DNA from 2 places in the Veillonella sp. S13054-11 genome. Region 1 is predicted to be linked to the other one. Evidence: riboswitches for the same ligand, from Rfam matches in the RefSeq annotation. Region 1 holds a riboswitch; the other holds the start of a gene.

Region 1 (15,864 bases):
AAAGCGACCATCCGCGTATCTGATGCCATTGATCCATCTACATTGCTCGACTTTGACGAAGAAGATGGTGTAAAAACAAAAGACCCTCATATTTGGTTTGACGTTGCTAACTGGAAGCTGGCAGCAAAAGCAGTATACGAAGGTCTTGCTAAAGCCGATCCGGCTCATAAAGAAGATTACAAAAAACGCTATGACGCATATCTTACTAAGTTAGATGAAACTGATGCGTACGTTAAAGCTCAAGCAGAATCTATTCCGAAAGAATCTCGCGTACTTGTAACAGCTCATGATGCATTCCAATACTTCGCTCGCGCATACGGCTTTGAAGTAAAAGGTTTGCAAGGTGTAAGCACTGCTACAGAAGCAGGCACACAAGATGTGAATGAACTGGTTCAATATATCGTAGACCACAAAATTAAAGCGATTTTCGTAGAGTCTTCTGTACCACATAAAACAATTGAAGCCGTTCAAGAAGCAGCTAAGGCTAAAGGCTGGAATGTTGCCATCGGTGGCGAATTATATTCCGACTCTCTCGGCTCCGAAGGCACTGAAGGCGGTACATATATCGGCATGGTAAAAGCCAATATTGATACAATTACCAAAGCACTTAAATAATCAATTGCTAGATTTTCTTAATTAAATAAGACAAATTAAATTTACGTATACTAACTTAAATAGACTCAAATTTACTTTGTTATTGTAAGTACATGTGCTACTAGCAATATTAGCTAGTGGCACGCATTAATACAAGGAGGTTTCCATGGAATGGGCCGTTGAAGTTGAAGATATGACCGTAGCATATACGACAAAACCCGTATTATGGGACGTAGATATGAAGGTACCCATCGGTTCCTTAGCGGCCATTGTCGGCCCTAATGGGGCCGGTAAGTCCACATTATTAAAGGCCATGCTTGGTCTACTAACAGTTATCTCAGGAAGTGTAAAATTTTATATCGATCACCACTTAGCGATGGACAAAAACGATTACAAAAAAATCGCCTACGTCCCTCAAAGTGGCAGCGTAGACTGGGACTTCCCTACCACAGTACTAGATGTAGTACTCATGGGCCGTTATGGTCATCTAGGTTGGTTTAAGCGTCCTAGCAAAAAGGATAAGGAACTCGCCCTCTCCATGATTGAAAAAATGGGCATGAGCGACTATGTGGACAGACAAATTCGCCAGCTTTCAGGGGGACAACAACAACGCGTCTTCCTCGCAAGAGCTCTCGTCCAAGAGGCAGATATTTACCTCATGGACGAACCCTTCAAGGGCGTCGATAAAACCACAGAGCATGCTATTATTTCGCTTTTACAAGAAATGAAAGCTCGAGGCAAAACGGTTATCGTCGTCCACCACGATTTAAATACGGTGCCCCAATATTTCGATTGGGTAACGATGGTAAACAAACAAACTGTCGCCTATGGCCCCGTAGCAGATACATTTACGGACGAAGCTATTGAGCGCACCTACGGCAAGGGGAGGATTGTATGACCATACTCCAATCCTATACGACGCAGATGGTACTGCTTGGCACGGCTCTATTAGGCCTCGCTAGTGGTATCGCTGGAACCTTTGCGGTACTTCGCAAGGAAAGCCTCATCGGTGACGGCCTATCACATGCGGCATTACCCGGTGTGGTCATAGCCTTCTTGCTGACGGGCATCAAGGACATCGAAGTTCTCATCGCAGGTGCTGCTCTATCCTCTATCACTGCGGCTTGGCTCATTACCATCACCGTAGAAAACAGTAAAATCAAATTCGATGGTGCTCTAGCTACTATACTATCTGCTTTCTTTGGGCTCGGTATGGTTCTACTCACCTACCTTCAAAGTCTAAACAATGCAGGTCAGGCGGGACTTTCAAAATTTATATTTGGACAGGCCGCCACCATATTAGCCCGCGACGTGTACATTACATCGGTGGCAGCGCTCATCATAATCGTTTTAACAGCCTTATTTTGGAAAGAGCTAAAGCTCATTTCCTTTGACGTAGAATATGCTAAAACATTGCAAATTCCCGTCACATTTACACTCATTTTATATCGTTCACTATTGATCATGACCATCATTATCGGCATTCAATCGGTAGGGGCTATCTTGATTAGCTCCCTCCTCATTGCACCCGCCGTTGGGGCAAGACAGTGGACGAATAAACTGGGCACCATGTGTATATTAGCAGGATTTTTCGGCATGATATCCGCCATCGGCGGTACTATCTGGAGTACATCAGTTCCAAAATTACCGACAGGCCCAGCTATCATCGTCATTTTATCGATTCTCGTATTATTGAGCCTCATCTTTGCTCCTAACAGAGGTATGCTCTGGCAGTTCCGCAAAAATAGACAGTCAAAGCACGCATTATTGTTAGAAACCACAAGGGCTCCCAAATCCAAGGCACAGCAAAGTATTTACATAGCAGAGGACGCACAACCTCGCATAGGAGGTGCCCCATGACAGTTCATACAGAGATATTGCTCATTGCCATTGCGGTATCCATCGCATGTGCCATCCCTGGGGTTTTCCTCGTATTGCGCCGCATGTCCATGATGGCCGATGCCATTACGCACACCGTATTTCTCGGCATCGTGCTAGCCTTCTTTATGACGGAAGATTTAAACTCTCCATTTCTACTCGTCGGGGCTACCTTAGTTGGTGTAGGCACCGTATGGCTTACAGAAATGATACACAATACGGGGCTTGTCAACGAAGATGCGTCTATCGGCATCATCTTCCCGCTTCTATTCTCTGTAGCCATCATTCTGGTCAGCCTATACAGCGGTAACGCTCATCTCGATGTAGATACCGCATTACTTGGCGAGATAGCCTTTGCCCCCTTTGATCGATGGATTGTGAACGGCATCGACTTGGGGCCTGTATCGCTATGGATTTCTCTAGGCGTGGCGCTCATCAATTTAATTTTAGTCATGCTATTCTACAAGGAATTGCAATTATCTACTTTTGATCCGCTACTAGCAGGGCTCTTCGGCTTTATGCCTGCCCTCATCCACTACGTGCTGATGACCATGGTATCCCTCACCGTTGTAGCCTCATTCCAAGCGGTAGGTGCCATTCTCGTCATCGGCCTCATGATTGGGCCTGCGGTCATCGCTTATTTATGGACGGACTCTGTGAAAGCCATGCTTACTAGCAGTATCATCATCGGTATTATCTGTGCTGTCGTCGGTACGGAAGTATCTTTCACCATGGACGTATCCATCGCGGGTTCTATTGCAACCACCATCGGTATCGCACTGATTATCGCTGTTATTGCAACACCAAAGACAGGCTATATCGCCACATACCGCCGTCAACGTCATTTGCGTCGTCACTATCGAGAAACGATGATGCTGTGCCACATTTATACGCATATGGATACACCTATTGCGCACGTTGAAAACGGCATCGGTACCATTCACGAGCATTTGAACTGGAGACCTGACTATACGCATCAAGCTGCTTCACAGCTAAAGAAACAAGGTCTATTATATGTGACAAATGGACACTACGTGCTTACTGATAAGGGTATAGCACAAGTTAAAGAGATTATTTAAATACAATACCACTACTTTTCCCAACAAAAAGAAGCTGAAATCAATGCTGCTCTGCAAAGATTTCAGCTTCTTTTATTATTAACTAATTATTTTACAGCCTATTAATATAACTGGATTCACGTCAATGATTATCTATAATAAATAGTTCCAACACTATAATAAGCTCAACACAATCACAAAGAATCCTATTAATTAATAATAGCTTCTAATGGAATTACATGAGGTAGCCCATTATCATCGATATATATTTTTGTTTTAACACGGTATACATCTTCCATCATGGCTTCTGTAAAGATGTCTTTCGGCGCGCCTTGAGCGTATACTGTACCCTCTTTGAGCACGATGATTTCATCTGCGAACATAGCTGCCAAATCAAGATGATGCAATGTTACGAGTGTTGTAAAATCATTTTCTTGAGTCAGATTTTTTAGCAATGTTAACAAGTCAAATTGCTTGTGCAAATCTAAAGCACTGGTAGGTTCGTCAAGAATTAAGATTTTAGGTTCTTTTACAAGGGCTTGAGCCATGAACACTAGCTGGCGTTGACCACCGCTGAGCTCCATAATGTTGCGAGATGCAAACCGCTGCAAGTTCAACCGTTCCAACACCTCTTGTGTTGCTTGAATATCCTCATCCTTAACGCGGAAGGACATGGATCCCATACGCCCTAACATGACCACTTCAAAAACAGTCAAATTAACTCTACAGTCATTATCTTGTGACAAATAGCTGACTGTACTGCTGAAATCCTTGTTGGAATATTCAGATACAGACTTTCCGTTGACGGAAATTTCACCCTTGCCTTTCAAGATGCCCATGATTGTTTTTAAAAGTGTAGATTTACCAGCACCATTGGTACCGATGAGAGCCGTTAGTTTACCAGTCTGAGCGGCAAAATCAACGCCCTTTAGTATTTGTCCGTCTTCCGTGGAGGAGTAGCCAAAGGTTAGATTATGAACTTCAATCATTTGAAATAGCTCCTTTTCCTAGTTAATACCAACGAGAAGAAGAACGGTACCCCGATGATTGCCGTCACAATACCGATTGGGAACATCGCCCCAGGAACTAGCATCTTACTAACGATTGATGCTAGTGACAAAATCGCCATGCCACACACTGCAGATAGTGGTAAGAAATAACGTTGATCCTCACCAACGAGCATACGTGCAATATGTGGACCTACAATACCAATAAAACCAATGGTTCCCACGAAGGAAACGGCAACGGCAGTAATGATAGAAATGAAAGCGAATACTTTTACCCGTAAACTTTCAACATTAACACCTAAACCAGAAGCCTTTTCATCGCCTAATTTTAGCGCCGTCAAGCGCCAAGATTCACGCATCATAAGAGGAAGCATGATAGCTAGTACGATGAGCACGATAGAAATATTTATCCAGTTAGCCTTCGCTAAACTACCCATCGTCCAGAATACGATGTTTTGAAGTGCCTCAGGAGATGCCATGTATTGCATCAAAGATTGAAGCGCTTGAAACAGGAACATCATACCAATACCGGCGAGAATCATCGTTTCAGAGGAGAAATTCTTAATCTTATTGATAGAATAGATAAAGAAACTCGTCAAACTAGCAAATACAAAGGCACCGAAAGGAACCATAAAGACACCTAAAAACTCTAGTGCACTAGCCCCCACAACTACCATGAGGGATGCCCCAAATCCGGCACCTGCAGATATGCCAAGAGTATACGGGCTGGATAGTGGGTTATCTAGAATGGTCTGCATGCCAGCGCCAGCAATGCCCAAAGAAGCACCCACGAGCAATGCCATAATGGCCGTCGGTAAGCGAATCGACCAAATGATGACATAAGCGTTTTTGGAAACCTCTGCTGGGTCTGTCAAGGCGAGCCACACATCACTCAAGGTGAGTGATGCAGGACCCACAATAATATCGGTAACAAAACTTACCGTACAAATGATCAGACCGATGATAATAAACAACAGCTTTTTATAACTTTGCTTCTTATAATCGTACTGATTGTTAACTTCAGTCACTATACAAAACCCCTTTTTAGTTCATATGCATAAACCAAACGCCACCGTAAGAGAATGGAAGGAATTTTTCATAGAATTCCTTAAGTGTGCCTTCTGGATCTACGTCCTTGAATTCCTCAGGATAGAATGTTTTAGCTAAGTATTCAAATACTGCAACGTCATATACTTCACGAGGTAAACCATGGTGAGTAGAGAATACGTTTTTAGATTGAACAGCTTTCAATTCAGGCCATCCTTGACGTTCTGTGGTGAAAGCTTTCAACAACTCTTGAGATTTAGCTTCGTTTGTATCAAAACCTAAACGCATAGAAGTCGGTTTCTTAGGCCAGTAAGAACCAATAATCATGATAATATCTGGGTTTCTATCCAAAATAAACTCTGGGTTAACTGGACCGGCCTTTTGAACCACATCTTTTGTAATAAGGTCGCCACCAACTTGAGTTGCTAATGCGCCCCATGCTACGTTTGCGCTATACGCAAAACCTAAACCTTCTGGACCTTCATTGCCTGTTTCAATATAAACAGTTGGTTTTGGTTTATTGATTTTACCAATGCGATCCATAACTCTATTTAAGCGATCAGTGTAGAACTTACTGATTTCTGCAGCACGTTCTTCTTTACCCAAAGCTTTACCGATAGCTTCGATAGATTTTTGGTGATTCTCAAGCTTTTCAGCATGGTAGTCGATATAGATAGTAGGAATACCAGCTGCATCGATTTTAGGCTTGTAGTCGGCTTCATATTGCTCTTTAAAGAACAATGGCATGAAGATGACATCTGGATTCAAAGAGATGACCTTTTCAACGTCAAATGTTTTGTCATTTACATTACCGATGAGAGGAATTTTTTCCAATTCTGGAACGTCCGCTTTGTAGTGATCCCACATATCTGTACGCAATTTGCTCAAATATGGGTCCATACCAACAATGGTCTTAGCTACATCTTTGCCTTGCAATGCAGCCATAGTCAAGAACGCACCACCGGAAGCACTCAATTGTACTACTACGCGTTCAGCCGGTTTTTTCAATGTCACCTTTTGACCAGTTACATCTGTAATCTCAATTTGTTTACCAGATTGAGCAGCATCCTTTTTCGTATCTGCTGGACCACCGCAAGCAGTCATAATCATACTCACAACTAGCAGGAGCACGGTGGCAAGATAGGCCATAAATTTCTTTTTCTTAACCATAAAAGCACCTCATATCTAAAACACAATAATTTCAAATGATAACATCAGAAAATAACTTTCAAAACCTCGGTCAATCAACCCCTATCGACACAACACAAAATCCTAGTTCATATGCATAAACCAGATACCACTATAAGAGTATGGCAAGAATTTGTCATAGAACTCTTTAAGTGTAGCTTCTGGATCAACATCCTTAAACTCTTCAGGATAGAATGTTTTTGCTAAATATTCGAATACGGCCGCATCAAATACTTCGCGTGGAAGACCATGATGCGCGGAATAAACTTGTTTATTTTCAACAGCTTTTAAATCACTCCAACCTTGACGCTCTGTTGTGAAAGCTTTCAACAACTCTTGAGATGAAGCTTCGGTTGCTTCAAAACCTAAACGCATAGAGGTTGGTTTCTTAGGCCAGTAAGAACCCATGATCATGATGATATCTGGATTTTTTTCAAGTATAAACTCTGGATTAATAGGAGACGTTTTCTTAATAACATCCTTGGTGATGACATCAGCACCAGCCATGGTAGCTAATGCCCCCCAAGAGTAATTACTACTAAAAGAATTACCAAATTCTTCCGGGCCATTCATACCAACTTCAAGGTAAACTGTTGGTTTTGGCTTATTAATTTTACTAACACGGTCGAGAACTCTTGTCACGCGATCCGTATAGAACTTGCTAATTTCTGCAGCGCGTTCTTCTCTACCCAAAGCCTTACCGATGGCTTCGATGGATTTTTGATGACTTTCAAGTTTTTCAGCATGGTAGTCAATGTAAATCGTTTGTACACCTGCTGCATCTAATTTTGGCTTAGCATCGGACTCATATTGTTCTTTCAAATCAACAGGAATGAAAATAACATCTGGGTTCAAGGAAATAACTTGCTCCACATTAAATGTTTTATCACCGATAGTCCCCACTACAGGAATCTTAGCTAACTCAGGCATTTCAGTAGTAAAGTGCTTCCACATATCCGCTCTATATTCCTGTAAAGATGTATCCATGCCAGCAATAACCTTCGGTGTATCCTTGCCCATAAGTGCAGAAATCGTAAAGAATGGACCACCAGCGCCACTCCATTGTAAAACAACTCTCTCCGCTGGTTTTTTGAGCGTTACCGTACGCCCTGTTACGTCTGTGATTTCGATAGGCTTGTTACTTTGCGCCGTATCTTTCTTTGTCTCACTAGGACCTCCACATGCAGCGATAAGCATACTCACAATTAGGAGAAAAACCGTGACTAAATACGCCATAAACTTCTTTTGTTTAAACATAAGTATCCCTCTTCTCTCAACTAAAACTATCACTATAAGTGCACATAAAAAGCCCGTTTCCCCACGAAGAGGAAACGGGCTATCATCTCAGTTAGACTAACTACCACGCCTAATAAGCTAGCATATAGTATGAGCTTTCAACTATGCATAGCTAGTATAAATTCATCTATATCAATCCCCATCCCTGTCTCTCGCAGGTCAATCGGCAATTGTTAATTAGGCAGTTCTCCTGGCTCCAGTTTAACGTTACTTTGCGCCTTCCCAAAAACTTCAGTGACCGAGAGCATTTTATCCTCTATGCAAAGTACCTCGCTGTTACAGTGGCGTGACCGCTTTGGCTTGTACCAAATTCTCTATTAAGTCAATAGACACCTAACCCAATCATATGTGATTTTTCTCATCGTAGCATGAGGGGCATACCATGTCAATAAACACATAGGGGTACTGCTATAGTCTAATCCGCATTTGATACCATTTAGCATCGCCATGATCAGACTCTGATTCACCTTCATTTACAAAGCCAAACTTGGCATAATAAGGAATCTTTTCCGCCTTACAAGTTAAAATAACGCCCTTTCTCGTTTCTTCTCTTGCTAGCTCTATGAAAGCCTCAATCAGTCTGCCTCCTACGCCACGGTTCCGATACTCAGGCATTGTATTCAAACCAAATATCATCTGCCAAGCACCACTTGGGTTATGTAAGGAAGCATCTGCGAACATCTCATCAGTTAAGATTTCATCATCAGACACAAAACCATCGATGAAACCAATGGGAGTGCCTCCATCAAAGGCAATCAAGAAATAATCTGCGTAATACTTTAACCGTTCCTTAAAAGCCTCACGAGGCGCCGCCTCTGCCGGAGGGAAACAAGTTGCTTCGACATGTGTCACTAAATCTAAATCATCGATTATCGCTTTTCGTATTAACATATTATATCCTTCTTTATGTACTTATATATTTATTTCTCCGTATACTTAGGCACATTGCGATACTGCATCGGTAAGGAATTCTCTTTTACTTTAAAACCATATTTCTCGTAAAAGTTCACATTCTTGCTGTCGCCAATCATAACATTAATATACAAATACGACTTGTAAGCGTCTTTCACCATTTCTAACAAATGACCGGCAATACCTTGACCTTGATAATCAGGATGAACCAACACATAATTTATAAAGCACACAAGTTCGCTATCATCTATGACTCGGATAAGTCCTACTAAACGATTACCGTCCCAAGCAGAAATCACGCGCGATGAATTCATCAAAGCCTTATGTAATCGGTCAGGATACTTGCCCACCACCCAGCGAACTGACAGAAACAACTCTGCTACTTGTTGGGGTGTAAAATTCTTTTCTTCGGTATACGTAATCGCCATAAAAGCTCCTCCAACAAATCCCGAGATATACACTATCAAATAGATATATCTATCATTTAAATAGACTATAAAGCTAAATAATCACTATTGAACTAAATAGTCTCTATTAAACGAGCTCCCTACTCATATAGATAACATCATCCATAGGGTTATGATAGTACGGCTCACATTCAGTAAAACCGTATTTTTTGTATAAATGAATAGCTGCCTCCAATGGTTCTATTGTATCCAATACCATTTCTGTGTATCCAGAAGCCTTAGCGTGGTCCATGATACTTTCAATAAGACGATCACCTAAAGCATATCCACGTCCCTCAGGACGTACATAGAGGCGTTTCATTTCACAGCGCGTATTACTATGCTGATAATAGGCCACCATACCTAGCACTATCTCATTTTCATCAATGGCTACCAATAATTCACCATTAGGCGCCGTATATTTCTCAGCAATATCCGCCAATTCTTTATCTAAATTTTGAAAGGTTAAATCACGGCCAAGCCATTCTGTATATTCTATAATTAACGCTTTTACCTGATCTAAATAAGGTTTTCCATCAACAATCTTAATCATTTAAACTCCAATAATAGTGATTACTTTAACTTTCGCATCTCATGAATAAACGCCTCTGCCTCTTGTAGGTTCTTAGGGAACTCAAAATAAATGCAGCTTTCATGACCACAATAAGGATTTCGGAAATCATAACCGCTCAACAACAAATACTCGATAATCTTCCATTCTTTATCATTAGATTTTTTAGGAGCCTTGAACTTCTCGTTCACAAAGTACATTTTACCTTTACAGGTGGGGCAAGTTTTATTCCTGTTAAATAACTCGTAATTTGTGCCCTCTGACAAAGAAATCCGGCAGTTTATACATACATTTTTATAACCCATGACTATTTACTCCCATATGGTTTATGTTGAAAGATAGCTTTTACAATCCCTTCACCAACAATATTGCCACCTTCCATGATAAGGGACTCTGCACCTGCTTGTATAGCAGAATAATCTACGGTTTCATATACTGGTAAAGCATTCGCTTGAATCGGTTTATCAAAGATGAGATCTTCACCATCAATAAAGTTGATGCCAAGATACTCCTCAGTACCTTTTATAACAATATGAGGATAGTACATTCCATAATTTAAATTCGGTGGACTCGTTCTCTTTTTACTGAAGAACGTAACTGTACAGCTAATAGTAAAATCTAAATTGCTCATATTAGGCCTCATTCAATTATATCTAACTAACCTTAGTCTGTAACTCACCTAATTACAGACTACAGTAAGTATAGAAAATTCACTTCGCCTATAATCGCTTTAATATTTGTTTGTAAAATTTGATTTTCATATATTATTTTTTTATGAGAATTACATTACAAATACTATTATTACTTTCTAGTATTTGACACTTTTATCTATCTTATTTTCAAATTCTAAAAAGAATAAAACTCAATACATATCTATTCTCTATCATAATATGCTTTACATTGATCACATATTTTAATATCGGTATCTTCATAATCAATAAAGTATTGACCACATCTTTCACATACAGAAATTTTATAATGTGCTCCACAATTTAGGCATATACCTACTTCTGCTACACCTTCATCAATACATATATATTCCTCTTCACATTCGTCACAATAAACTCCATCAGCAATAGGTAAAGTTCCTCCATCTTTCACTCGCTCATAACTTATTGAATCCACATATTCTTTAAGACTCTCCAGTTCTACATTTATAAAATCTACTACTTTATCTAAATAATTATCTAAATCAGCTTTAAGAATCCCATCATTAGCAATAGGCATATAATAGCCTTGTTCATCATTATACTCTACAGCACCATTAATATAAGTAATATCAACACTAAATTCATTATGACTACTAAAATTTGGAGTACCTGTTATTGTTAAGATACTCTCAGAGCCTTCCTCATCATTAATTTTCATAGAGTAAAAAAAGTCTAATTGTTGATTAGTAACTTTTGATCTTGCTGAAAATAATTTACCTTCCAAATTATTGTAATCAAAATCCAATGTATTAATACTGATATCTTCTCTAAATCTTAATGCATCTGTTATATCAATAGATGTTTCTAAAAGAACATCCTTAAACAAAGCAATTATTCTACTATTGTCTCTAATCTCTATACCTGAATCATTTTGTTTTGTCTCTATTAGTAAATCTTTATATTTCAGTAATGCTCCTTGTATTGGTTCAAATGATTTTTCATTCCTATAAAGTTCTATCAATGCATTATCAAAATATTTATCAATTTTTTCTATAGATCTACGAATAACATTATATGCAGCTCTATCTAATATTTTATTATGCGCAATGTGGTTTCTATTTAACCCAAACTGCCTAAAACTTTCTGAAAACTCACTATCAAAATAAAGCTTAAAATAGTTTTCCCAAAAGTCATCTTTTACAATCAACTGTTTTTTTATTTTCTCAACAATTAAGTATTCTTTACCCTCGGTTCTCCCCACTAACAAAGCTTCAATATCTGTATCGTAAACTGGACTCCACGACATTATTTTCATTGTTAGCATTTTATACAAATCACCAACATCAATTGAAAACAAATGATCATCGACATTATTAAACCCGGTCACGGCTTTCTTGTACATGCTATATCTAGCATTATACTTATCTTTAATAGTCTGATCGGATAAATAATCCCACCAATTTGTTCCAAAGGTCTTAACCATAAACTCGTTAATAAATCTACGAATTTTATTTTCTACAATATAAAGATAACTATATAATTCTTTTGACAACAGGTAAGCATCTTCATCATATAACCATATTATTTTTTCCCAATCTTTAATAATTATCCTCTTTATGCATAACTTCAAATCCTCTAAATAAGTTCTATTAATATCAATTTCATAACTATCGGATCTAATATCAATCAATATCTGTTTTACATTATTGAATATATTAATTTCAAAAGCTACATCAACAATAAAGTCCTCCTTACATATATGACCACAAATAGCGTAAAGGCAACATGTGTGAATATTAACATCTAAAGTATAGGAATCTATATATCCTTGTTCGTAAAGCCCTGTCAATATTGATTGTATATATTTATAATAATCTGATTTACCACCTTTATCTCCAACGGCTACAAATTTCACCAGCTCCATATTTCCCCCTTTTTATTAATAGTATTCATTAAGCATAGTCAGCATACCCAGCAGTTTCAAGATTTTCCTCTAATTCTATTTTTTAGCTCTCAGGCCTCATGTTATAATTTTTGATATAAATTCTACAATCAACCTCCTTGAGATGAACCTTAAATAATTTTTATTTCCTTAAAGCCATTATTAGATTGACATTAGTGTTTAAATCGTACTACTTTAATACTAGTACTTAGATTTTACTAAAATATAACAACTATTAAGATATAACACCAAAATTATTGCTAATAGAGCTGATCCTAAAAGAATTTAATAGCATATCCTAGCGTATGAGGTAAATAACAATGGAATCTATGATTAGATTAGGAATTGATAGAATGGAAATTGATTGGAGAAAAAATAATATTGATGATAGTCATTCATTTTTATTTCAACAAGATGATTTTAAAACAGTTCCATATTACTACCCTTACAATGAAGTAAAATATAAAAAAGGTTTTCTAAAAAATATGAATTCAATAAAAAGAAGGTTGAATTTATTAGGCTATACCTTAAAGAAAATTGAAAATATGTTTGATGAAGAAATAGAATATTTTAATCAATTATATAATATTTCTCTCTCCATTAATTTTACTGATTATTGCGATGTACTAAAAAGTATCAATATAAAAGAAATTGATATGACAGTTGCTGAATACGAAAGAGATTATGATCTAGGTGAATATGTAAGAAAATGCGTTATAAATGAAATTCCAGAATTAAAAAATTTATTTAATAACGATATCTACATGATTGGCGAGTTTTTAGAAAATCTTTCACCATATATTACATTAAGAATTTTATCTGAAAATAAGAATAATCTAGATTTAGATTTAATTTGGAGAACTGAAGATATTGTGGAAACTGGATGTCTTTTAGAAAAAGATATAACACCTAGATTAACACCTAAAGAAAAAATTCTAATTGTAACAGAGGGAAGTACCGATACAAATATTATTCAAAAATGTATCGATTTACTATACAATGATATTTCTGATTTTTTCGATTATATAGATATGGAAAAGAATTATCCTTTTACCGGCACCGGTAATTTAAAAAATTTTATTAAAGGATTATCTAAAATAAATATTCAAAATAATATATTAGTTATTTTAGATAACGATACAGCTGGTTACTCTGTATACAACGATATTAAACAGATAACCTTACCACAAAATTTAAAAGTCATCACTCTTCCTAACCATATAGAGTTTAACAACTTCAAGTGCAAAGGCCCTCAAGGAGAATCCTTCGAAAACATCAATGGAAAAGCAGTTTCTATAGAGTGCTTCTTAGATTATACCTCAGTTAAAGAAGATATTTATGTTAGATGGACAGGATTTGATAAAACACTAATACAATATCAAGGAAACATTGAACCAAAAGATTTATTAATCAAATCATTCCATAAAAACTTCTATAAAAAATATGATTTTGCTAAAATAAAATATCTTATTGATTATATTTTAAAAATGTGGATGACTCTATAATATTAGATTTATAAATAAAACTCAAAACAGACCGTAGCAGCCAAGCTACGGTCTGTTTATATTCATCAATAACGCTATTTGAGCTATTATTAGATTTTTTTTAACAGTTCAACAGAACTTACTTAACCACACAGCCTTATAAGCTACGTCTTGCAAATAAAATACCTGTTAAAAATACTTATTATTCCCACTCAATTGTAGCAGGTGGTTTAGATGTAATATCATACACGATACGGTTAATGTGTTGTACTTCGTTTACGATGCGACGGGAGATTGTGTCCAATACGTCGTAAGGGATGCGCGCCCAGTCAGCAGTCATGAAGTCTGTTGTTGTTACGCCACGCAATGCCAATGTGTAGTCGTATGTACGGAAGTCACCCATAACGCCTACGGTACGTGTAGATGTTAATACTGCAAAGTATTGATTGATGCTGCGATCAAGGCCAGCTTTTGCAATTTCATCACGGAAGATATAGTCCGCATCACGCAAGATGTCGAGTTTATCTTTAGTGATTTCACCCATTACGCGAATAGCAAGACCAGGGCCTGGGAATGGTTGACGCCATACGAGGTAATCAGCCAAACCTAATTCAGAACCAAGTTCACGCACTTCATCCTTAAAAAGGTTGCGCAATGGTTCGATAAGGCCTTTGAAGTCTACAACTGCAGGCAAGCCGCCTACGTTGTGGTGAGATTTAATAACTTCCGCTTCGCCAGTACCGGACTCGATAACGTCAGGGTAGATTGTACCTTGCGCTAAGAAATCAACGGAGCCGATTTTACGGCCTTCGTCTTCGAATACGCGGATGAATTCTTCACCGATAGCTTTGCGTTTAGCTTCTGGATCTTCAAGGCCAGCCAATTTATCTAAGAAACGTTTTTCAGCATCGACACGGATGAAATGCATCCCGGAATCTTTGAAAGCTGCTTCAACTTCGTCACCTTCGTTTTTACGCATTAAACCATGGTCAACGAAGATACAAGTCAATTGATCACCTACAGCTTTAGAAATAAGAGCTGCTGCAACAGAGCTATCTACACCGCCGGACAATGCCAACAATACTTTACCGTCGCCTACAGTGTTACGGATGTCTTCAATCGCAGTTTTTGCATAGTTTGCCATTGTCCATGTGCCTGTGAAGCCACATACTTCGTACAAGAAGTTGTGAAGCATTTCTTTACCATGTTCAGTGTGCAATACTTCTGCATGGTATTGCATAGCATATAGTTTACGTTCTTTATTTTGCATGGATGCAACAGGGCAATCCTTAGTATGTGCTACGATTTCAAAGCCTTCAGGAACTTTTGCTACATAGTCAACATGGGACATCCAAACAACTTGGTCTTCTTCCAAGCCTTTGAACAATGGAGATGTAGTGTCCACTTTAGTAGGTGTTTTACCAAATTCACGGTTATCCGCTGATTTAACTTCGCCACCCAATGTATGCGCCATAAATTGCATACCATAGCACATGCCAAGAATAGGAATACCAAGTTCAAAAATCTCTTTGTCAATTTTTGGAGAGTTTTCTTCATACACGCTGTTAGGACCGCCTGTGAAGATGATACCTTGCGGTTTTAATTCCTTAATTTTATCCAGCGCTTTGTTGTATGGATATACTTCGCAGTATACGTGATTTTCACGAACACGGCGCGCGATCAATTGGTTATATTGACCACCAAAGTCAACAACAATTACAAATTCCTTGTTTTCCATGCCTTCCTCCATATGCATCTATTTGTGAAAGTATATTCACTATTTTTTGCCCA
Region 2 (15,864 bases), on a different contig from region 1:
TTTAGGCTAATGCGCGTTGTAATTTGGCTTGATAAGGAGAATAATACTAAGGCTATCCAGATACAACCGAAAGCGATCATCTGTGGTGTGCCAAAGCTTTCACCAAAGTAAAAGATGGCAAGCAACAAGGCAATGGTAGGGGATACATATTGCAAGAAGCCTAGTAGATTGAGCGGCAATAGTTGTGCACCATAGGAGAATAGCACCAATGGGACAGATGTAGTTAGACCGCAGGCTATGAGCAACATGGTTGTATACCAGTCTGTGCCGAAATAGGACCACACGGTATTATCGACCATGGTCGTATATAGTAAGGCTAGCGGTGTTAATAGCCAGGCCTCAAAGGCGATGCTCGTAAAGGGAGAGATGAGCAGTTTCTTTTTTACAGCCCCATAGAGACCGAAGGAAACGGCGAGGATCATCGATACTAATGGCAAGGATCCCACTTGATAGGTGAGTAAGGCGATGCCGATGGTAGCGATAAGGACACTCAGCTTTTTGGGTATAGATAGAACCTCTTTAAATAGGATGACACCTAATACTACATTGAAGAGTGGGTTGATGTAATAGCCAAGGCTCGTATTCATAACTTGATTATTGGCGATGGCCCAAATGTAGGTGAACCAGTTTACACTGATGATGACTGCCGCAACTAAAAGTAGGAATAATTGTGAACGTTGTTCTTTTAGTAATTGAAAGTCCTTTTTGAATTGTTTAAAGTGTAGGCCAAATACAACGATAGCCATGCAAACACCTGACCAGATAATGCGCTGTGCCAGTATATTATACGGCGAAACATGGTTTAATAATGCCCAATATAGAGGGAGTAAGCCCCAAATTATATAACAACTAAGGGCTGTGATTAACCCTTTTTTACTTGTATGCTCCATAATGCCTCCTCGTGATAGTATTTATTATATCACTAATTCTCAAGTCATGCATTTTAGTTATTGCATATGATTTTCAGTTATAACTTTGATTTTGGCACTTATGATTAAATGTTATGTTCATTGACTTTGTGCATATTGTTACACTATATTGGACTTAGAACAACGAATATAGAGAATAGGTGTCGCAAGACTTAATAGAGAAATCGGTATAAGCCGATGCGGTCCCGCCACTGTAAGGATGAGCCTGCTTTCATACATGTCACTGGAGTAATCTGGGAAGGCGAAAGCGAGGTGATGATCCCGAGCCAGGAGAACTGCCTATTTGATAATCACCGTTATGTACCTACGAGCGATAGGAAGGGGATTGGGGTATGCTGGCTACAGTATTTTTTAGTGTACCTTTCAATAAGAAACCTTACGTGTCACTTTAGGTGGCACGTTTTTTATTGCCCTTAGAGTGGATGTTGAGTATAGGAATCAGGTTTTATAGATATTAAACAGATGGACACATTTTGAGGTTGATGTGGTCCAATAAGATAAAGCTCGAGTGATTCATATATCTAACAATTCGCAGGTACGGTGCGCTGTTTCTCGGTATGGTTTCGAGTTGAAAAGGAGGCACATATATGTCTGACAAAAAGACTTCAAAGGATGCTGAACGCGATTTATTAGCACCTGTATCCTTTGATGAGTTTAAGAAACCTACGTATGAACAATGGCAGGCCGAGGTTGAAAAAGCGTTAAAAGGTGGCGACTTCCATAAGAAGATGTTCACTAAAACCTATGAGGGAATTACGTTACAACCAATTTATACGCCTGCATTGCATGGAGAAAAAATTCCAAAGGGTGTATACCCTGGGGCAGGTGAGTTCCTACGTGGCACAAAGGCAAGTGGTTATATTAAAGACTCTTGGGGCGTATCCCAATATGTAGACGAATCCTTTCCTAAGGATGCTAATCATGCAAGTTTATACGAAATTGTAAAAGGTGGCACCATTCACAATATTCGCCTTGATGAAGCAACACGCCATGATCAAGATGTGCAAGTAGGCGCAGCTGTTGGTATCGGCGGTACATCTCTGTCTACTATGGATGATTGTAGCCAATTGATTGAGCGTTTTAATTTGAAGGAAAACCCTTTATACATTGAAACAGGTGCTTCTGCAGCTATCTTGCTCGGTATGTTAGCCGCTACGGTGAAAGGCTCTAAAAAACAAACCTCTGACTTGAAAGGTCTCGTTGGTGCAGACCCTATTGGTGTTTGGGCTAAAGATGGTACATTGCACATGTCTTTAGATACAGCCTTTGATGAAATGGCACATACTGTTGTATGGGCTAAAGAACAAGCTCCAGAACTTAAAACTGTACTCGTATCTGGCGATGTATACGCTAATGGTGGCGCTAATGATGTGCAAGAGGTTGCGTATGCATTGGCAACAGCAGTTTGTTATGTTCGTCAATTAGCACAACGGAACATCGATATTCACACTATTGCTAACAGTATGATGTTTACATTCTCCTTGGGTGCAAACTTCTTCATGGAAATTGCTAAATTACGTGCATTGCGGGTGCTTTGGGCTCGCATCATGGAGGCCTTCGGTGCAGAAGAAGCTGACCGTGCTGTTCATGTACACGGCAGAACGTCGGCTTTCACAAAAACTGTATACGACCCATATGTAAACTTGTTGCGCAATACAACACAAGCATTCTCTGGCGTTGTAGGCGGTTTGAATAGCCTTGAAGTGTCCCCATTCGACCAACCAATTCGCAAAGCTGACGATTTCTCTCGCCGTATTGCCCGTAATATTCAAGTTATGTTGCAAACTGAATTCGAGTTGCGTCAACCAGTGGACCCTGTAGGTGGCTCTTGGTATGTGGAAACATTGGCAGCTGAATTATGCGAAAAAATTTGGGCTGAATTCCAAACTATTGAGGCTAAAGGTGGTATAATAGCAGCCTTGAAAGAAGGCTATCCACAAGCTCAAGTTAAAGCAGTTCTTGATGAACGCTTCAAAAACCTTGCATTCCGCAAAGATGTGGCTGTAGGTAACAACATGTATGCGAATATGACTGAAGAATTGCTTGATCCAAAACCAGAAAATCAAGAAACATTGCGTCAAAAACGGGTTGCTCAAATCGAAGAGTACTTGGCGAGTGCGGAGCCAGATGCGGTTGTGAAAGCACAGGCTACCCTAGAAGCAGGTACGACAGAGCCAGGCGCTTTGATTGGCCTTATTGAACTCGGTGCATTACAAAAATTAACAATACGTCAAATCCGCAAGGCTTTAGATGCTGGCGATATTGCTTCCGAAACGATTGAATCCATTGCAGCTCATCGCTGGACTGAACAGTTTGAAGCACTTCGCATGCGCACTGAGAATTATAAACAACGTACGAAAGATAATGTGAAGGTATTCTTGGCTAACATGGGGCCAATCCCTCAACATAAACCTCGTGCGGACTTCTCCACAGGCTTCTTCGAAGTAGGGGCTTTTGAAGTTATCAAAAATGATGGCCATGAAACAACGGCTGATGCGGCGAAGGCTGCTCGTGAAAGTGGTGCTGATGTAGTTGTTATCTGTTCTACAGATGATACCTATCCAGAATTGGTACCACCACTCGCTAAGGAATTGAAAGAAACTATGCCGCATGTAACGGTTATTTTAGCAGGGGCACCTCCTAAGGACTTAGAACCTGTATACCGTGAAGCTGGCGTAGACGACTTCATTTCTGTTCGTGCAAATTGTTACGAAATCTTGAATACGTTACAAGATAAGAAAGGGATGTGAGCTCATGTTTAAAAATCCAGACTTCTCCTCTCTTGGCTTGGGATCTCAGACAGCAACATCTCGCGATGCATGGCTTGCTGAACTTCAAAAAGAAACAGGAAAAAGCTTTGAAGATTTATATAATACAACAATGGAGCAAATCCAACTAAAGCCTCTCTATACAGAGATGGATTATGAAGGGATGACACACCTTGACTATATGGCTGGTGTACCTCCATTCTTGCGTGGACCTTATTCCACAATGTATGTTACTCGTCCTTGGACAGTACGTCAGTACGCTGGTTTCTCCACGGCGGAAGAATCCAATGCATTCTATCGTCGTAACTTGGCAGCGGGCCAAAAAGGCTTGTCTATCGCCTTTGACCTTGCTACTCACCGTGGTTATGACTCCGATCATCCTCGTGTAGTAGGTGACGTTGGTAAAGCGGGTGTTGCGGTAGACTCCATCCTCGACATGGAAATTCTATTCTCCGGTATCCCTCTTGATCAAATGTCCGTATCCATGACAATGAACGGCGCCGTATTGCCAGTAATGGCGTTCTACATCTTGGCTGGTGAAGAACAAGGCGTAGATAAAAAGGTTATGGCTGGTACAATCCAAAATGATATTTTGAAAGAGTTCATGGTACGTAATACCTATATTTACCCTCCAGCTACATCCATGCGTATTATCGGTGATATCTTTGCGTATACATCCCAGTACATGCCTAAGTTCAACAGTATCTCCATTTCTGGCTACCATATGCAAGAAGCGGGCGCTACTGCAGATATCGAATTAGGTTACACATTGGCCGATGGTCTCGAATATATCCGTACCGGTGTTAATGCAGGTCTTCACGTTGACCAGTTCGCACCACGGTTGTCCTTCTTCTGGGCAATCGGCAAAAACTACTTCATGGAAGTGGCAAAAATGCGTGCGGCTCGTATGTTGTGGGCTAAGATTATCAACAGCTTCGGCTCTGAAAATCCTAAATCCATGGCACTTCGTACTCATAGCCAAACATCTGGTTGGTCTCTTACAGAACAAGATCCGTTCAACAACGTGGCTCGTACATGTATGGAAGCGATGGGTGCCGCATTAGGTCATACGCAATCTCTACATACAAATGCGCTTGATGAAGCGATCGCGTTGCCTACGGACTTCTCTGCACGTATTGCGCGTAATACTCAGCTTTACATCCAAGATGAAACTAAGGTATGTAAGGTTATCGACCCATGGGGCGGTTCCTATTATGTAGAAGCATTGACAGACGAATTGATTCGTCGCGCTTGGGGTCATATTCAAGAAATCGAATCCCTTGGCGGTATGGCGAAAGCTATCGATACAGGGCTTCCTAAGATGCGTATCGAAGAAGCTGCGGCACGTCGCCAAGCTCGTATCGACTCTGGTCGTGAAGCGATTATTGGTATCAATAAATATCGTCTAGATAAAGAAGATCCATTGGATATCCTCGACGTAGATAACACAGCTGTACGGGAAGCGCAAATTCGTCGCCTTGAACAATTGCGTGCTAACCGGGATGAAGAAAAGGTTCAATCCTGTCTTGAAGCGATTACAAAGGCTACAGAATCGGGCGAAGGCAACTTGCTTGCCCTTGCACTTGAAGCAGCTCGTGCTCGTGCGTCCTTGGGTGAAATTTCCTTTGCTGTTGAAAAGGTATGCGGCCGTCATAAAGCGGTTATTCGCTCTATTTCCGGTGTATACTCCAGTGAATTTGAAGATGACGATGTAATCAAAGAAGTACGCCAAATGGCGGATAACTTTGAAGAACTCGAAGGTCGTCGTCCTCGTATCATGATTGCGAAGATGGGCCAAGACGGTCATGACCGTGGTGCCAAAGTTATCGCTACATCCTTCGCGGACATGGGCTTTGACGTGGATATCGGACCTTTGTTCCAAACTCCAGAAGAAACAGCACAAGATGCGGTGGATAATGACGTTCATATTGTCGGATTTAGTTCTCTTGCGGCGGGGCATAAGACATTATTGCCTCAACTTGTAGAGGAACTCAACAAGCGGGGCCGTGGAGATATTTTAGTTGCCATCGGCGGCGTAATCCCTGCTCAGGACTATGAATTCCTACGCGAACATGGCGCAGTGGCTATCTTTGGCCCTGGTACAGTTTTGCCAGTAGCGGCGAAAAAATTACTAGAAACATTGACTAGTCACGTTCAAGACGAGTCTCATGACTGATAACAAACGGCCTACTCCGGATGAATTGCGCAATACACAGGACGCAACTTTCACCACTGGTGAAGGCAAAGCCCCTGAATTAGGTGTAAAAAACGCAAGCACCGAGGGTAGTACCTATCGTCCCGACTGGGTGCCAGAAGAAGCGAAAAAAGATGACACTTACGCGTGTCACGTAATGAAAGGCGTCAAGGAAATGCATGACGGCCTCTTATCCAGCTCTGCTCATCTGGCTCCAGCGGTACGTCCCGTACAGCGGCGAAAGAAATTAACTGTCGCTGATTATGTACGCGGTATCGAGCAGGGGGACCGCGTTATACTTTCACGGGCTATCACATTAGTAGAAAGTAATAATAAGGACCATTTCAAACTAGCTCAACAGGTGTTGCAAGCCGTATTGCCTCGCACGGGCAAGGCATTGCGCATCGGTATTACTGGTGTGCCTGGGGCCGGTAAAAGTACGTTTATTGAAGCCTTCGGTAACATGCTCATTGAAGCGGGTTACAAGGTTGCCGTACTGGCTGTAGACCCTACGAGCCAAGTCACAAAAGGCAGTATCTTGGGTGATAAAACGCGGATGGAAACGTTGACGAAACATCCAGAGGCTTATATTCGTCCATCGCCGGCTGGTGGTACGCTAGGCGGTGTGGCTCGTAAAAGTAGAGAAACTATGCTACTTTGCGAGGCTGCTGGGTACGATATTATTCTCGTTGAAACCGTTGGGGTTGGGCAAAGCGAAGTTACCGTGCGTTCCATGGTAGACTTCTTTATGCTCATCGTTTTAACGGGGGCAGGCGATGAATTGCAAGGCATCAAAAAAGGCGTTATGGAACTTGCTGATGCTATTGTGGTCAACAAGGCTGATGGGGATAACCTCAAACGAGCTCTCATTGCTCGTAGCGACTATGATCGGATGTTACATTACATTCGTCCAGCTACGGAAAAATGGAAGACTCAAGCCTATACATGTTCAGCTGTCACAAAGGATGGCCTCGATGAATTGTGGGATGTTATCCAAGAATTCACTGAACAAGGCAAAGAAAATGGGGTCTTCTTAAAACGCCGTCAAGAACAATCCCTCCGTTGGGTACGCGATATGATTGACGAACACTTGCACAACCTATTCTTTAATAATGTAGTCATTCAAGGTCGCATGGGCGAAGTCGAAGCTGCTGTCTTAGACGGTGAAATGAGCGAATCTCAAGCCGTTGAAGAGCTTATTGGCGTTTTCGATAAGTCTTTACAATAAGTAGATCGGTAAATACATATTGTATTGTTAAATATATATTAGATAAGCCGGCATAACTTATCTTAATACGCACTCCGTTAGCAATCGTATGTATTTCGATATAATTAAAGATGTATTTGTAAAAGGCATAGTATTAATTTCACTGTTGGATTTGGACCAATAGTAGTTGCATACTATGCCTTTTTCTATATCATAATAACTAGTTCCCATTAATTGTCTAATAAAAGATGATTAATATATAAGTTCATCTTTTTAAAATGCAAAAATCAGTGTATAATTAAGTTATATTATTTATTAATCGTTTAATGTTACGAGAGGGGCATTCAAATGAACAAAAAATTATTATTACCTGTAGGTGTAGTCGTTCTAATTATTGGTATTGCGATTCTATTATTAAATCCAGATCCAGGGGCGGCTAATTTGGAAATTGCGAGAAATGCTACAAATGCTCAAGCGGCAGCAAAGGCGATTTCTGAGAATAACCAATCTTACACATTGTGGTATACTATTGGCATGTTCTGTAGCGGTTTAGGCATTGCACTGTCAGTAGGTGGCTTCATTGTAGGCTTTATTAAAAAAGACTAATCTATTTAGGAACGCATAAAAGGCTGTACTAGAATGTATATCATTTCTAGTGCAGCCTTTTTGTATTTTAATTTTATCCTGTGGACTTTAGCTAGCTTATGTCTATCTAGCGAATTAGTCTATATTTATCTTGTAAGTCGTCCTATATCTATTTATGTTGTGGTTTTACGCTCTATATCTGTTTTCGGTGGGATAAAACGTGGTATAATTAACCCGGATAGAGCCTAAAGGTATGTGGCTTTTGGAGGTTAGTATGAGTAGTATAGCGCATTTATTTGTAGCTGGTGGATTTGTTATGTATCCGCTGGTGATTTTTTTACTGTTTACCTTGATGATTGGCATTGAACGTATCTTTCTATATCGCAAGTTTACAAAGGACTTGCGCCGTTTTAATAAGGTCTTAGAGAAGAATCAATCTTGGATTATGTTACCAAGTGTTTTAGAACGGGATACAGAGGAACTTGGTTCTTTATTTGCCCGTGCTATCCGCAATGCAAAGAATTATAATGGCTTGGAAAATCGCCTTCAAGATGTGGTGTCGTACGCTGATGAACGTTTAAAACGCGGCCTTAGTTGGCTCAGCATGGTTGTAACAATGGCTCCGTTATTGGGGTTGCTAGGGACGGTCCTCGGCATGATTCGTGCGTTTGCTGTGGTAGGCGGCGATATTGGGGCTCCGACCATTATTACAGGTGGTGTTTCTGAAGCCTTAGTGGCAACGGCTACAGGTTTGACCGTGGCCATTATTGCCCTTGGCTTTCACAGTTACTGTGCAGCAAAGGTTAATGATTCTGTGGCGACATTAGAACATGAGTGCGGCAACATCCTTGATGCGTACAACGAGGAACATGATATATGAGACGACGCACGTTAGGGGTTAAAAAAGAGCCTACCATCATGATTATTCCTATGATTGATATCGTATTTTTTTTATTAGTATTTTTCATGGTAGGCACGCTGTACATGAATACAGAGCAACAAATTCCGCTTAATTTACCATCTGCATCGACGTCTACGGCGAAATCTATCGAACCTATCACCATTACCTTAACTACAACGCACACGCTATATATCGATAATCAGGAAATCTCTTCGGATCGCTTGGCGCAAGAGGTCAAATCTATCGTTACACAAGCACCTCAACAGGCCTTTGTGATTCGTGCTTCAAAAGATGTATATTATAACGATGTTATCGAGCTTTTGGACATGCTCAAGGTGAACGGTGCTAAATATATTAGCGTCGCTACGGAACGGAAGTGATTCCATGTTTGAATCACATTATCTGAAACCTTTTATTGTATCTTTAGGCATTACCATCATGCTTATCTCTGGCATGGGGTTTTCCTTGCGTGGCATCGTTGGAACCGGTGTGGCTTATGATGCTGCAGAGGTTAGCTTTCATCTGCCTGAGGATAGTGAAAGTGATGCGGAAACTACGGCTATTGAGCCTATACCTAAGGATAAGCCACCGGTTGAACCTCCGACTCCAGAAGGGCCTGCGCCTAAGGCAGATCCTCTTGTAACGGAAAATACAGGTGATGAAAGTGCTCACAATTTAAATGCCAATAAGACTACATCTAATGCTCGTCGTGAATGGGCCGTTCCAAAGGTCATAGAATCGGAAACGACTAATAATGAACAAGCTGTAGTTACGGGTGGAAATGATTCCAAAGACGGGAAATTCTCTAAACCTGACAATGCTCCTATGGGTAAGGATATAACATCTGATCCGAATGCCAATGGAAACGGCTTTGCCGAAGCTAGTGATTTATCCTTCCTATCTGATCTTGCGTGGGGACTCCTAACACCAGGTCAACAAGCGCTTTTACAAAAGTCGGATATCAACCCCCAAGAATATTTACGAACTGTACAAGAACAGGGGAAGGGGTCAATCGTAACAGGTAAGGTTGTAGTGCGCGTTAACTTTGACGTTAATGGACATGTCATCGTAGGAGAACATACACCGCTCATCGCAGAAGATGTGCCGCAACCAGTCAAAGAGGAAGCAATACGCATTGTTAAAAGCAGTGGTTCTATTATCAATCGAAGAGGGGAACCTGTATATCTAGCGGTTCCTGTTGTATTAGGACAATAAAGAGGCATATCTTACATACATTAGTATGGGATATGCCTCTTTGTTATGGTTGTAAAAAATGATTGTATTGATTGATACTATGTATTACTATGAAATACTTGTTCTATCTGAGTCATGTTGAGTTATATTTCAAGGATTAATTATATGTATTGTATTAATTTTGATTGGTAAGTATTGTTTTCGTGGAGTTGAAGACGGCTAGATATACGATGGCGCCGCCGATGAATAATGTGACTTGCATAGGAGTGCTGAATTGATCAGCTCGCCACAATGCAAAAGCATAGAAGAACATGGTAATCAACATGATGAGAAATGCGATGATAACGCGTACATTTGTGTTTACTGCTAAGGATGTAGTAATACGCGATTTATTCGTCATTACGTAAATTAAAGATACTACGATGTCTGCCGTAAAGATGGAGAAGATAAAGTTATAATCAAACTCGCCAAAAAGGACTACCGCCAAGCCGATAAAGCTGAGCCCAAAGAATAGACGTAATAGAATACCTATAGTATTAGATTCGTTGCGCTGTGCGCGGCGTTCCTTACGATTTAAAGTTGCCATGAAAGCCTCCCCCATAGTAGAAATGTTTGTTACTATTAGTATAAAGCTCGTGTATAGATTGAGCAATTATTCGCAGTACATTTAGTCTGTATGTTTATTATATATCACAATGTATAGCTATGATATATTATAAATTAATTTATTACTATATAACTATATGAGAAATCAAAGTGAGAGATTATGATTCAAGTTATTCTTACCTATATTGTTAATGTTATTATTGTATTTGTATTTTTTCCTATTTTAGAATCTGTAGTTCAATATGTGTATCCGTTTTCATGGGACTGGCTTATAAAACCGCTACATTTAGTGGATAAGCTCGATGTATATATTATTATATCCTTTGCGTTGCCTATTATTGTGGCCATCGGATTATTTTTGCCACCTTTTAGTTGGATTGTCCATGTATTGCAAGGTGAAAGAAAACCAAATGCAGAAGAATCTGAATATATTGAACCGCTGTTTGAGGAATTATGTGCATTTAGCGGTGTAGCACGTAACTCACTGATATTGCGCATGCGTACAGATGAGGAAATTAATGCCTTTGCATCTGGATTAAATCACATTACGATTTATACAGGAGCCTTGTATTCGTTAGATAAACGGCATTTATTAGGTGTTCTTGCCCATGAATTAGGCCATTTACGGCATCGTGATACTATCTATTTAACCATTACCTATGCTATGGATCGACTAGGGCAATTAATTTTAAATCTTGTAATATATCTAAATTTTGCTTTAAATATACTGGCTATTATACCAATTGTTAATATCGTAGTACGTATTATTCAATTAATTCTTATCGTTATGATTGCAATCGTGAAATATGTACTTCTATTACCGAAGTGGATTACCTATTATTTTGATAGCCGTCGTCGAGAGTATGCTGCTGATGCCTATGCCGTTTCGATTGGTTTGGGGCGGGAGCTGCGTGATGGTCTAGTTTCATTAGGACTTGCTACTGAACAAATTGGTATTCTAGAGAATGGTGAATTATATGATTGTGAAAGTACAGGATTTTTCAGTCGCTTGTTTATTACTCATCCAAAAATGATTAAGCGAATACAACGTATCAATGAAGGGATAGAGGTATATAATCTCAAGCAAAGTCTTAAAGAAAATCGTTAAAGTGATAATTAATTTAATAAATACGAACAATAAGTAAAATTAATATAATTATCATTCGGAAAATTTAGTTCCGTTCGTTGAATGGAGCTTTCACATATGGTACAATAATCCTATAAATCTAGCTTTTATCATGCAAAGGAGATATCATGATACCACGTTATACACGAGAAGAAATGGGCCATATTTGGAGCGAACGCAACGAATTCGACACAATGTTATTGGTGGAGACCCTCGCATCTGAGGCACAAGCTGAGTTGGGCGTTATTCCTAAAGAAGCGGCGAAAACAATTCGGGAAAAGGGCAATTTCGACGTTGAGCGCATTCATGAGATCGAAAAGGAAACGAATCATGATATCATTTCCTTCGTAACAGCAGTGGGCGAATACGTAGGTCCTGAAGCGGCTAAATACATCCATCTTGGTCTTACCTCTACAGATGTGAAAGATACGGCGCTTGGGTATATGATGAAACAAGCCTGTGATATCTTAATTGATGATTTAAAGCGTTTGCACGAAGTATTGCGTCGTCGTGCAGCTGAGTTCAAATACACACCTATGATTGGCCGTACCCACGGTATCCACGGCGAACCAACTACATTCGGCTTGAAATTGGCGTTGTGGATGGCAGAGGTAGAACGTGATATTGAACGCATGGAACATGCGCGTAAAAGCGTTGCCGTTGGTAAATTGTCTGGCGCTGTTGGTACATACTCCAATATCGATCCATTCGTAGAACAATATGTGTGTGAAAAATTAGGTCTTGAACCTGTTAAAATTGCTACACAAGTGGTGCAACGTGACCGTCACGCTGAATTGTTGTCCACTATTGCTGTTGTAGGCGGCACATTGGATAAAATCGCTTTAGAAATCCGTCACTTACAACGTACAGAGGTGCGCGAAGCAGAAGAATATTTTAGCCCTAAACAAAAGGGTTCCTCTGCGATGCCTCATAAACGCAACCCTATCACATGTGAAAGAATTTGCGGTATGGCTCGCTTACTTCGTGGCTATGCACAATCTGCTTACGAAGATCAAGCATTGTGGCATGAACGCGATATTTCTCATAGCTCTGTAGAACGAGTTATCTTGCCGGATGCGACAATCTCGTTAAATTATATGTTGCACCTAACAATCCGAACCATTGATAAATTGTTGGTATACCCTGAAACTATGCTTAAAAATCTTAACCTTACAGGGGGCCTCGTATTTAGCCAAACAATTTTGACACACCTTGTAGACAAAGGTGCGGTACGTGACGAAGCATATCGTTGGGTTCAAAAACATGCTATGGAACGCTGGCTTGAAGGCAAAGATTTCGCAACAGGTTTAAAAGCTGATGAAAACATTAAGAAGTACATGACTGATGAGGAAATCGATGCATGCTTTGATCCGTATAAATTGCTAAGACATGTAGATACAATCATGGCTCGCTTTGGCCTATAATTGTAGGGTACTTCCCACATAACATATGAAAGACTAGGGTAGGTATAGACCAACAAGCCTATGGTACATGCAGTAGGTGTTGGCTATATCTACCTTTTTTGTTTTGAAAGCAATATGCCATTTTAGATAGAAGTATATTATTTTAACAGATAATTATAAATTAGTTTTCTAGCAGGCTTTTATATACTCGTCTTACATTAGGAAACCATCTATTTGTTTTAGGAGGTTATATGAAACGTATTATACGGAAGTACGGACCGCCTATTTTTCACTGTATTAATGACTTTGGTCAAGGTTCGCTGGCGGCCCTCATACCGTTTTTTATCGCTAACTTTGGCCTTAATTATTATCAATCGGCTTCCATCATTTTCTGTAATACCGTGGTGGCTTCCGTGGCACAGCCCGTATTGGGTTATGTGGCAGATCGGTGGCGCGTACCCTGGTTTATTCCCGTTGGGTTTACGGTGACTCTTGTGTCGATTAGCGCTATGGCATTGGCTACGAGTTACGAAATGATTCTTGCTTTGTCGCTCTTGGCCGGGGTAGGTGCTGCGTTATTCCATCCCGAGGCGGCTCTTCTTGTAAATCGTACGCAATCTCATGAAATCGGTAACGCCATGGGCCGCTTTGCAGTCGGCGGCAGTGCGGGCTTTGCGTTGGGACCCTTTATTGCTGGTGGTGTTTACGTCTTTGGGGGACAATTCCTTTGGGTATTTACGCTTATCGCTCTACTTGGTGTATTGTTATATCTTTATGCCTTTATGGGTGAGGGTGAAGCTGATACCGATGATACTGATATTGCTGATTCTGCTGATACTGGTAACCGTGAAAGCCGTGCTAAGGTTCTTAGTACCGGTACAAATGATTGGGTGAGTTTCGGTAAGTTATTTTTTGTGATTGCTTCTCGATCTATACTCTTCTCTGTATTGGCTATCTTTATTCCTATTTTGTATATTACTGTTATTAATGGTGAAGCCGGTGCATCTAGTTTGGCCCTTACTGCGTACTTCACGATGGGGGCAGTCCTTACCTATATGGGTGGTGCCTTATCTGACCGTTTGGGCTTCCTAAAAACCGTGCGCTTAGGGTATCTTATCTTCTTGCCATCTGTACTTGTATTTATCTTTGTACCTAATATATGGGGCTTCTTTGGTGCTATGATACCGATGGCTTTTGGTGTATTCTCACAATACGGACCAATTACGGTACTAGGTCAAAAATACCTTGCAAAAAATGCAGGCTTTGCATCAGGTATTACGCTAGGTCTTGGGATTACCTTAGGGGGCCTTGTGGCACCTTATGTAGGACATCTAGCAGATATCTATGACGTACAAACGGCATTGATGACCTTGATACCGGTAGGTGTTATAGGCTTATTGATGAGTTTTTGGTTAAAAGAACCAAAATGACATCTCTGTAATAGAGTAATAGAGCCATATTAAAGACGTGATGGCAACCCATCCTTAAAAACTTTACAGAAAATAGCGCATGCATTTGGAAAGAAACTAAAGATTGAATTTGTATAAATACTTTCACAGAATCCGAACATTGTTGTATAATGATATTGAATTATTTAGACTTTCATATGGAGGATATAGATATGGCAACTAGTATGGTTATCGGCACTCAATGGGGTGACGAGGGGAAAGGTAAAATTGTTGACTGGATCGCAGAACGTGCGGATGTTGTGGTGCGCAGTCAAGGTGGTAATAACGCGGGTCATACTGTTGTAGTTGATGATAAAGCGTTTGCACTTCGCCTTTTACCAAGTGGTATCTTATACGATAACAAACAAAATATCGTGGGTACTGGTGTTGTTATCGACCCTAAAGTTCTGCTACAAGAAATTGAAGGTCTTGAAAAGCAAGGCAGATCTGCTAAATCCCTTCAAGTTTCCAATCGTGCACATGTAATCATGCCATACCATATCGCTCTAGATACTGCGGAAGAAGCATCTAAAGGGGATGCTAAAATCGGTACTACTAAAAATGGTATTGGTCCTTGCTACGCTGATAAAATCAATCGTATTGGTATCCGTATCTGCGATTTGTATGATATGGAAACATTTAAACAAAAATTAGCGTACAATGTAGAGTTCAAAAATAAAATGCTTACTAAGGTATACGATGCTGAACCTGTTAGCTACGATGAAATCTTAGCGGATTACATCAAATACGCTGAAGCCTTGAAACCTTATGTAACAGATACTAATGCGGCTGTTCTTAAAGCTGTAAAAGAGGATAAAAAGGTATTGTTCGAAGGTGCTCAAGCTACTATGCTCGACCTTGATCATGGTACTTATCCATTTGTAACATCCTCTCATCCAATCGCAGGTGGCGCTTCCACAGGCGCTGGTGTGGGGCCTAACTACTTGAAAAACATCTTTGGCGTTGTAAAAGCGTATGCAACACGTGTTGGTGCAGGTCCATTCCCTACAGAGCTTCTTAACGAAACTGGGGATAATCTCCGTGAACTTGGTCATGAGTTCGGTACTGTAACGGGTCGTCCTCGTCGTTGTGGTTGGTTAGACCTCATGGTTGTAAAATACGCAGCAGGTCTTAATAGCCTTGATTACTTAGCTATTACACGGTTGGATATTCTTGATACCTTTAAAGAATTGAAGATCTGCGTAGGTTACAAATTGAATGGTAAAGACGTAGAAGGGTTTCCAGCTAACTTAAAAGATCTTGAAGCCTGCGAAGCAGTTTACGAAACATTGCCAGGTTGGGAAACAGATATTTCTGGTATCCGTGAATATGATAAATTGCCTGAAAATGCTCGTAAATATGTAGAACGTATTGCAGAAGTAACAGGCGTGCCTTTAGGCATTGTATCTGTTGGTCCTAACCGCAGCCAAACTATCGATCTAGTAAATGTATTCTAAGCTATACTAATTTGATATAATAGAAAATTTGCATTTGGTAGCATTG

Evidence for each region. A riboswitch is a leader RNA that binds a small molecule or an ion and turns the genes downstream of it on or off. The one in region 1 is predicted to bind cobalamin.
Region 2: linked by a shared signal. The riboswitch ahead of VPHSUH08_RS08820 (methylmalonyl-CoA mutase family protein) and the one ahead of VPHSUH08_RS04655 (ABC transporter substrate-binding protein) in region 1 are both predicted to bind cobalamin.

The regions. Positions count from the first base shown of each region.
Region 1 is NZ_PPCY01000004.1:158,337-174,200, reverse strand. Features, by position in the region: gene VPHSUH08_RS04690 (metal ABC transporter solute-binding protein, Zn/Mn family) at 1-615, shown strand, start outside; gene VPHSUH08_RS04685 (metal ABC transporter ATP-binding protein) at 761-1,492, shown strand; gene VPHSUH08_RS04680 (metal ABC transporter permease) at 1,489-2,454, shown strand; gene VPHSUH08_RS04675 (metal ABC transporter permease) at 2,451-3,551, shown strand; gene VPHSUH08_RS04670 (ABC transporter ATP-binding protein) at 3,740-4,519, opposite strand; gene VPHSUH08_RS04665 (iron ABC transporter permease) at 4,516-5,565, opposite strand; gene VPHSUH08_RS04660 (ABC transporter substrate-binding protein) at 5,582-6,754, opposite strand; gene VPHSUH08_RS04655 (ABC transporter substrate-binding protein) at 6,857-8,029, opposite strand; cobalamin riboswitch at 8,231-8,420, opposite strand; gene VPHSUH08_RS04650 (GNAT family N-acetyltransferase) at 8,477-8,959, opposite strand; gene VPHSUH08_RS04645 (GNAT family N-acetyltransferase) at 8,989-9,408, opposite strand; gene VPHSUH08_RS04640 (GNAT family N-acetyltransferase) at 9,515-9,979, opposite strand; gene VPHSUH08_RS04635 (hypothetical protein) at 10,000-10,197, opposite strand; gene VPHSUH08_RS04630 (hypothetical protein) at 10,305-10,628, opposite strand; gene VPHSUH08_RS04625 (hypothetical protein) at 10,871-12,571, opposite strand; gene VPHSUH08_RS04620 (HEPN/Toprim-associated domain-containing protein) at 12,910-14,094, shown strand; gene guaA (glutamine-hydrolyzing GMP synthase) at 14,276-15,811, opposite strand.
Region 2 is NZ_PPCY01000009.1:15,715-31,578, reverse strand. Features, by position in the region: gene rarD (EamA family transporter RarD) at 1-890, opposite strand, end outside; cobalamin riboswitch at 1,051-1,227, shown strand; gene VPHSUH08_RS08820 (methylmalonyl-CoA mutase family protein) at 1,517-3,679, shown strand; gene scpA (methylmalonyl-CoA mutase) at 3,684-5,873, shown strand; gene meaB (methylmalonyl Co-A mutase-associated GTPase MeaB) at 5,866-7,119, shown strand; gene VPHSUH08_RS08805 (hypothetical protein) at 7,447-7,704, shown strand; gene VPHSUH08_RS08800 (MotA/TolQ/ExbB proton channel family protein) at 7,958-8,563, shown strand; gene VPHSUH08_RS08795 (biopolymer transporter ExbD) at 8,560-8,964, shown strand; gene VPHSUH08_RS08790 (hypothetical protein) at 8,969-9,799, shown strand; gene VPHSUH08_RS08785 (hypothetical protein) at 9,954-10,364, opposite strand; gene VPHSUH08_RS08780 (zinc metalloprotease HtpX) at 10,545-11,492, shown strand; gene purB (adenylosuccinate lyase) at 11,639-12,934, shown strand; gene VPHSUH08_RS08770 (MFS transporter) at 13,165-14,343, shown strand; gene VPHSUH08_RS08760 (adenylosuccinate synthase) at 14,535-15,818, shown strand.